One region of the Paenibacillus sp. P32E genome, then DNA from elsewhere that is predicted to be linked to it. Evidence: predicted binding sites of a transcription regulator. Region 1 holds the regulator's gene; the other holds the start of a gene.
What was found. Region 1 encodes Rex, which represses fermentation and respiration genes when NADH is low (regulators of the CRP and FNR family bind a similar motif). Its sites were predicted from a motif close to TTGTGAAATATTTCACAA; they were not measured.
Positions count from the first base shown of each region.

Region 2: a site for Rex is predicted at 1,320-1,337, ahead of nirB (nitrite reductase large subunit NirB). Genes of this name have one in related genera too.

Region 1 is NZ_LVYY01000046.1:189,549-193,753, reverse strand. Features, by position in the region: gene A3848_RS25530 (cell wall elongation regulator TseB-like domain-containing protein) at 208-726, opposite strand; gene A3848_RS25525 (amidohydrolase) at 773-2,074, opposite strand; gene A3848_RS25520 (redox-sensing transcriptional repressor Rex) at 2,061-2,714, opposite strand; gene dinG (ATP-dependent DNA helicase DinG) at 2,901-4,205, opposite strand, start outside.
Region 2 is NZ_LVYY01000012.1:93,356-97,560, reverse strand. Features, by position in the region: gene ric (iron-sulfur cluster repair di-iron protein) at 1-352, shown strand, start outside; gene A3848_RS12825 (hypothetical protein) at 470-1,225, shown strand; gene nirB (nitrite reductase large subunit NirB) at 1,436-3,868, shown strand; gene nirD (nitrite reductase small subunit NirD) at 3,899-4,205, shown strand, end outside.

The DNA of each region.
Region 1 (4,205 bases):
TCATGTCCTTGGATCTTGTCTAATTATGCATCGAGCCACATTCAAACCTTTATCTTAAGTATATACTTGCTGATATATCCCATTTCAGTATTCTAGGGTCAACTGATTAATATCAAGTGACACGAGCATAACATTTTCCACATACAAACAAGCGGGCAGACAGAATATGGTCCACCCGCTATTGTCTTTTCCCTTGAACTAATGGCATTAGCGGCTGGGCAAGCTGTAGCCGTCTCCAATCGCGCTGCCATCCGCGAAACGATAAAACTTGTAATAATACCGGCCTTCCAGCTTGTAAAATAGCTGCCAGGCATATTCTCCGTTGTACACCCCGGGCAGAAGCCGCTCAATGCTGCTTCCGGGGAGGTCTGACGCAATGATAGACCGGATCTTCTGCTCAGATGTGCCTTTGGACACCTCTTCCACGTATACACCGTTGTCTCCTCCGGCAGGTTTGCCGTCGAGCGTAAAGCGTACCCATACCATAAGGTCCGTTCCAGCTGCATTTCGTCCTGTAAGTACCCAGTATACCGAATTTTCGTCCCATACGGACTTCTGTGCTTTGGTTACCTCGGTCAATCCTGCCCTTGCTTCAGCAACCTCTCTGGCTGCACTGCGTTCGTTCCACTGGTCTTTCATCACATAAGCATAGAACTGGCTTAGTCCGAACAGAAGGAGCAGAACCAGGAGTATCCCCAGCAGAAGCCATTTTCTTCTTTTCTTCAAAGTTGCAGCTCCCTTTCCTCTGGATGCTTCATAGATCCTGTTCTTTTTACCGTTTCAGCAGGCTTTCAAAGGTTTCCTGTGCTTTGCGGCGGATTCGTTCCTCATCTAAAGTCAGGCACTGTCCATTCTTCACAACCTGCTTACCATTCACCCATACATGCTCGACATCCTTAGCACTCGCTGAATACACGGCATGGGAGAGCAGGTCTGTATGAGGCAGGAAGTGCGGCTGGTCAATATCCAGGGCAATGAAATCAGCCTTCATTCCCGGAGCCAGCCGGCCTGTGTTGTCCAGGAAAATCGACTGTGCGCCGTATTCGGTCGCCATCAGCAATGCTTCCGGTGCAGGTACTGCTGTTGGATCTCCGCTCACACCTTTGTGGATCAGAGCAGCCAGGCGCATCTCCTCGAACATATCCAGATTATTATTGCTTGCCGCACCGTCAGTGCCCAGCGATACCTTGACTCCTGCACGCAACAGCTCCGGTACCCGTGCTACACCGCTTGCGAGCTTCAAGTTACTGCCAGGATTATGGGATACCCCTACGTTGTAACGTGCTAGAATCTCTATTTCTTCATCATTCAAATGAACCCCGTGAGCCACGAGGGCCGGGCGCGTGAACATCCCCAGCTTCTCCAGATGCGCTACCGGACGCAGGCCGTAATCTGCGGCATTCTGCTCGACCTCCCGCCGGGTTTCGGACATGTGTGTATGCATAGGCAGGTTCAGATCATGGGCAGCCTGTACAAATTTCACGAAAAATTCAGGAGGACAGGTGTAAGGGGCATGCGGGGAAATCATCGTTGTGATCCTTCCATCCGCCTTTCCATGCCAATTCCGCGCAAAGGCTATCGCCTCCGCCAGCTTATGGTTCTGCACATCCTCAGGACAGAGGCCGATAACCCCGCGCATAAGCACGGCACGCATTCCCGACTGCTCTGAAACCTCAGCAACCCTGTCCATATGGTCATACATATCCAGGAAGGTGGTTGTGCCTCCCTTCAGCATTTCCAGTACAGACAAAGAGGTTCCCCAGTAGACATCGTCACTAGTGAATTTTTCTTCCATGGGCCACATCTTCTCCTGCAGCCAGTTCTGAAGAACCATGTCATCCCCATATCCGCGGAGCAGAGACATGGCGGTGTGGCCATGGGTGTTGACCAGACCCGGCATGAACAGCAGACGGCTGCCGTCAACGATCTGTGTCCCTTCTTCAATAACAGGTTTGACTTCTCCTATGTATGTGATGAGATCATTTTCTATAGTCATATAGCCGCTTAGAACCGGACTTTCCGTACCCGGAACCAGAAATCGCCCATTTACAATTACTGTCTTATTGCTGTTCATCTTCCACTTCGTCCTTTCCATCGTGCAAATAATAGGCCAGACTCTGCAAATCGGTAGTAAAATCAGCGGCGTGAATCCGGATGTTGGACGGCGTCTTCAAGATTACGGGTGCAAAATTAAGGATCGCCTCAATGCCTGAATCCACCAGAATATCTGCAACATTCTGTGCTTCACTATCCGGTACAGTGATAATACCGATGCGGATGCCCTGCTCGCGGATCGTGCTTCCCAGCTCTTCCATGGGCTGGACAATGAGTGAGTTGATTTTCTGCCCGACCTTGGGAGCATAGGAATCAAAAACAGCAGTGATTTTCATCGTGTCCTTCAAGTAAGCATTGTAATTTGAGAGAGCGTGGCCGAGATTACCTGCACCCACCAATGCCACGTTGATTTGCTGGTCAAGCTTCAAGATATGGCGGATTTTCTCAATCAGGTATGACACATCATAGCCAATACCTTTTCTGCCGAAATCCCCGAAATAGGCCAAATCCTTGCGGATTTGCGCCGGATTCAGATCCAGCTTTTGTCCCAGCTCCTGGGAAGATACGGTGGAGATTTCACGCTTCAGGAGATCATTCAGGAAGCGCAGGTACACTGGAAGTCTGCGTACCACGGCCTCCGATATTTTATCCGATTTCATATTTTCTCCTCCTAAAAGTTTTGTGAGCAATGCATCATAGTATTACTTCGTACAAAACTCACTTCGTAAGCATATGCCAAGTTTTGTGAGCATAAGTACAATCCATTCCCTGGTATCTCAGCACGAACCGGATACCAGGAGAACAGAGCTTCGTTGTTCCTTGACTATATTTGAAATGATTGCAGGTTAAGATACGCTGCCGTCTTCAAGCCATTCCGCAATTCGCGGAACCATCTGATCCGTCAGCATATGCTCCATTTTGGGTCCAGGCAGCGAGTAGAGGAAATACTTTCCGTAATAAGATTCGATAACCCTGGTATCATATACTATAACAATACCCCGGTCCTGGGCAGTACGCACCAGCCGGCCGAAACCCTGTTTGAAGCGGATAACCGCCTGGGGAACCGACAGCTTCATAAACGGGTTCTTTTTCTGTGCCTGAAGCAGCTCTGCCTTAGCCTCCGCAAGCGGATGGTTCGGTGGTTGAAAAGGCAGTCTGACAATGGCCAGACAGGTCAAAGCCTCGCCGGGAATATCCACACCTTCCCAGAAGCTGCTTGTTCCGAGCAATACAGAGGCGGAGCTGTCCTGAAAACGCCGGATCAGCTTACTCCGGCTGCCGCCTTCCACTCCCTGCCCCAGTACCGTAATGTCCTCGGAGACAAGCGCCTCCTTTAGAGGATCATAGACTTGGCGCAGCATTTTATAGGAAGTGAAGAGCACAAGCATCCGGCCCCGTGTAGCCACAGCAGCCTCCGCCAATGAATGCACCAGCTTATCGACAAAACGGGCATCGCCCACACTGCCTTTGACACTGGGGAAATCACGCGGTATGACCAGAAGTGCCTGTTCACGGTACTTAAACGGAGATGGGAGCAGTGCTGTCATCAGCCTTCCCTGTTCTGCAGACTCGCCCAGTCCCAGATTATCAATCATAAATTGAAAGGACTTATCTACGGACAAAGTAGCTGAAGTAAGGACTATGCTTTTCTTTTTATCAAAAAAGAGTTCCTTGAGCTGGGCACTGACATCGACTGGTACGGCATACAACTGCAGTGACTTCCCTCTATAGTTGCCGCTACCTTCCATCCAGTAGACGATATTCTCGTCATTCAGGTTCATGAAAAAACGCACTTGCTCACGGATGGAGGCCAAGTCCTTGAATAACCCCCCGATATCCGTTACCAGACTATCCGATGATGATTGGCTCTCCGATTCGCGCATTTCACTGAGCATCTTGTCGCCCTTGCGAATAATATCACTTAGACTAAGATGAAGTGTGTTCTCAAGCGCAGTTAGTTCTTCCCAGTCCTTGGGCCTCTTGCCCGGCAGAAGTCGGGTAACCAGTTGTCCGGCTTCTCCCGCAGCGGCGTCACTGCGTTCCGGCAGCAGGGCAAACAGCTTGTCACTAAGCGTGTCCCATGATTCCTTAACCGTAAGCAGATCCGGGTAGATTCTGTCGATCACACCGCTCCATTCTGCCGCCTGTTC
Region 2 (4,205 bases), on a different contig from region 1:
TTCTCCGCACTTGGCTGAGGTGTACCGCTTGTTCCATACGCTGCGTGAGGAATTGCTGGAGCACACGGCCAAGGAAGAGGAAAGTGAATTCCCGAAAATGCTGGCCTATGATAAAAATCCGAGCGCTGAAGGGTTGGCTGAGCTGCGCGGACTGCTAAGTACGCTGCAGGAGGAGCATGACGGGGCAGGAGATATTTTACGCGAGCTGCGGAGAGTTACAGGGGATTTCACCCCGCCGGAGCATGCTTGCACCACTTACCGTCTGACGTATGCCCGTCTTGAAGAGCTGGAGGGCATGACCTTTGAGCATGTCCATCTGGAGAACAACATCCTTTTCCTGCGTTACCAATAGAAGATTAGCGGTTTTCACTAGTCCCTTAGGGGACTTTTTTTATGCTGGGACAAGGAGTATTTGAGAACGGCACCCGTTTACGTTATTCTTAAAAAAGACAATGTACATAATCAAGACATGTCTGAACAGCAGCGGAAGGCTGGAGTCAGGCGGGAGAAGGCGGTGCCGGGAATGTCCGCGAAGTGGGTGTGGCGTATTTTACTGGGAATAATGATAATTGCAACCTTGAGCGGCTGCTCATCGGTGCTTGGCACTCCAACAGATGGGAACGATGCCGCGGCTGGAAATGCCGGACCGGGCTTTTCAGTTCGGGTCGGTGACAGCGAGCTCGCTGGAAGCGCGGGCAGGCAGCTAAGTGAAGCCTATACAGATGGGGTGACGCTCATCGAGCTGCTCAAGAACAGTGGCGTAGCCACGTTTGCGGATGAGGGGTACAAGATCCTGGCAGTCAACAAAGTATCTTTGAGTCCCGAGTGGAGTTGGGAGATTCAATTGAATGGCAAAAAAAATACGGATTGGAACAGCCGCGTTGACCGCGGGGACACCATCGTGGCTGAAGCCGTACCTGCAGCAAGCGGGGCAGAACTGCAGCCGGTCATTTTCACTGTTAACGGGGGTAGTGAGCAGCCGCAAATGACGCATTCTTACGTACTGCCGTATACCGAGGACCTGTCCGTACGGGGGGTATTGAAGACCAGCGGAATGGTGCAACTCTCCGAGGATAATAAGACGATAATCAGTATAATGGATTACAAGCCGCTCAGTAATGAGGCATGGATGCTGAAGGTCAATGGCAAGCAACTGCTGGACACCGGGATCGATATGAAGCTTAGACCACAGGATACTCTGGAGGTTGTGCTTGTGTTGCTCTAAATGAAGTACTATTTCGCCACATTCCTTAGGCTTACGTCAAGGAATATGGCGTTTTTTTGTGTCCCAAAAGAGTTAAGGAAGCGTGATTAAAATTATGTGAAATGCTTCACAATTGGTGTGACTGCAATCACAAATCCGCTTTAAATTTTAACAGTATAATTTCACTATCAGATCATGTTGTGTTGAAGTTCAGACGCATGAAGGAGGGTCATGACAGTGACAGTGGAGAGAGAAAAGCTAGTACTCATAGGTAACGGAATGGCAGGAGTAGGCACAATTGAGCAGATTTTGAAGCTTGGCGGCGCTTATGATATTACTGTGTTCGGAAGTGAGCCGCATCCTAATTACAATCGCATTATGCTGTCCTACGTTCTGGAAGGCAGCAAAACAATCGAAGACATTATCCTCAATGACCGCCAGTGGTATGCGGATCATCATATTACTTTGCATACAGGAACCACAGTTATCCGTATTGATGAAGCATCTCGGCAGATCATCACAGATAATGGGCTGTCGGTTGCCTATGACAAAGCGATCATTGCTACAGGCTCGAACTCGTTCATTCTGCCAGTACCGGGAAGCGACAAGGAGGGGGTAGTTGGCTTCCGTGATATCGCAGATTGTGATGCCATGCTTGCAGCAGCCAAGCAGTACCGCACGGCAGCAGTTATCGGGGGCGGACTCCTGGGACTGGAAGCGGCCAAAGGACTTGTGAATCTCGGCATGGACGTTACGGTTGTGCATCTGCTGGAAGATCTGATGGAGCGCCAGCTGGATCATACAGCTTCCTCCATGCTTCAGGCAGAACTGGCCCGCCAGGGCGTGAAGTTTGCCATGGGCAAGCAGACCGTTGAGCTGACCGGGGATGAACGTGTGAACGGACTTCGTTTCAGTGACGGATCGGAGCTGGCGGCGGATTTTGTAGTGATGGCTGTGGGAATTAAGCCGAATATACAGCTCGCCAGAGAAAGCGGCATTGCGGTAAACCGCGGGATTGTTGTCGATGACTATCTGCAAACCTCGATGCCAGATGTATATTCCGTAGGTGAATGTACAGAACACAGAGGAACTTGCTATGGTCTGGTTGCACCATTGTTCGAGCAAGGAATGGTGCTTGCCAAACATTTGTGCAACGTGCCGACTCAGCCTTATGAAGGTTCGGTTGTAGCCACCAAGCTAAAAATCTCTGGAGTAGATGTCTTCTCTGCCGGTGAGTTCACAGAAACCTCAGAGCACACCGTCATCTCAGCCAAAGATGAATGGAAGCGGACCTACAAGAAGATTCTGCTTAATAATAATATTATTGTCGGGGCAGTCCTCTTCGGCGATGTCACGGAATCGGCCAGTCTGCAGAAGCTGGTGAAGCAGGGTGCGGAAATGACCGAGGAGATTTATAGCGAAGTTATGGGCACGGGCTGCTGTGGCGGAGGCGGAGCGAAAAAAAGCTTATCGGTGGAAACGATGGCCGATGAAGAAATTGTCTGCGGCTGCAACGGTGTGACCAAGAAAGCCATTGTTGATGCCGTTACGGAGAATGGCTTCACCACCGTAGATGAGATCAAAGCCTGCACCGGGGCTACCCGTTCTTGCGGGGGCTGTAAGCCGGTCGTGGAGCAGATCCTGCAATTTGTCCTTGGGGACAGCTTCCAGCAAAGCGCCAAGCAGGGGATCTGCAGCTGCACCACTCTAAGCAGAGATGAGATCGTAGCGGAAATTACCTCCAAAGGCCTGAAAACGACCAAAGAGGTCATGAATGTCCTGGACTGGAAACAAGCTGAGGGCTGCTCCAAATGTCGTCCGGCGGTGAACTATTATCTCGGTATGATCTATCCGGACACTCATGAGGATGAGAAGGAGTCGCGCTTCGTCAACGAACGGATGAGTGCGAATATTCAGAAGGATGGTACTTTTACGGTTGTACCTCGTATGTATGGCGGAGTCACGACACCGGAGGATTTGAAACGGATCGCCGACGTCTCCTTGAAATATGATGTTAAGGTTGTAAAGGTGACCGGCGGGCAGCGTCTGGACCTGATCGGTATCCGGAAAGAAGATGTGCCTAAGGTGTGGGAGGAGCTGGATATGCCATCCGGCTATGCCTACGCGAAATCACTGCGCACTGTGAAGACCTGTGTAGGTTCGCAGTTCTGCCGTTTTGGCACACAGGACTCCATGGGTATGGGAGCGCTGCTTGAACGCAAATACGAGCGGCTTGATTTTCCGGCCAAGTTCAAAATGGCAGTCAACGGCTGCCCGCGCAACTGTGCGGAATCTTGCACAAAAGATATCGGCATCGTCGGCAATGACGGCGGCTGGGAGATTTTCATTGGCGGTAACGGCGGGATCAAGCCGCGGATCGCGGATGCCTTCTGCAAGGTGAAAACCGATGAAGAACTGATTGAGGTCTGCTCCGCAGTTATGCAGTATTACCGTGAAACAGGGAACTACCTGGAACGGACCTCCGAGTGGGTGGAACGCATGGGACTTGAGCAGATTCAGCAGGTGATTCTGGAGAACGATGAGCAACGCAAGGAGCTTGCTGCACGGATTGATTTTGCCCTGGCACAGGTTTCTGATCCATGGAAAAAAATGCTGGATGACCAAGAGACACGTACCGCACTGTTTGAGCAGGCAAAAGTCTAACCTATACCGACTATGAGAGGAGAGAGCTCAATGCAAACCACTACACAAGAATATGCTGTAGGCACGGTGGAAGAATTCCTGCTGCAGATTGGCCGGGTTGTCACCACCGGTGAGATTGAACTAGCCATTTTCCGTACCTCGGATGGGGCCGTCTATGCCCTGGAGAATCGCAGTCCGCATCCCAAAGGCGGTCCGCTGGCTGAGGGGATTGTCTCCGGCTACTATCTGTACGATCCGCTGTATGACTGGAAAATCGATCTGCGCAGCGGCGAAGTTCAGGCCCCGGACCACGGGAAGGTAAAGGTCTATCCGGTTATACTGGACGGCGGTATGGTAA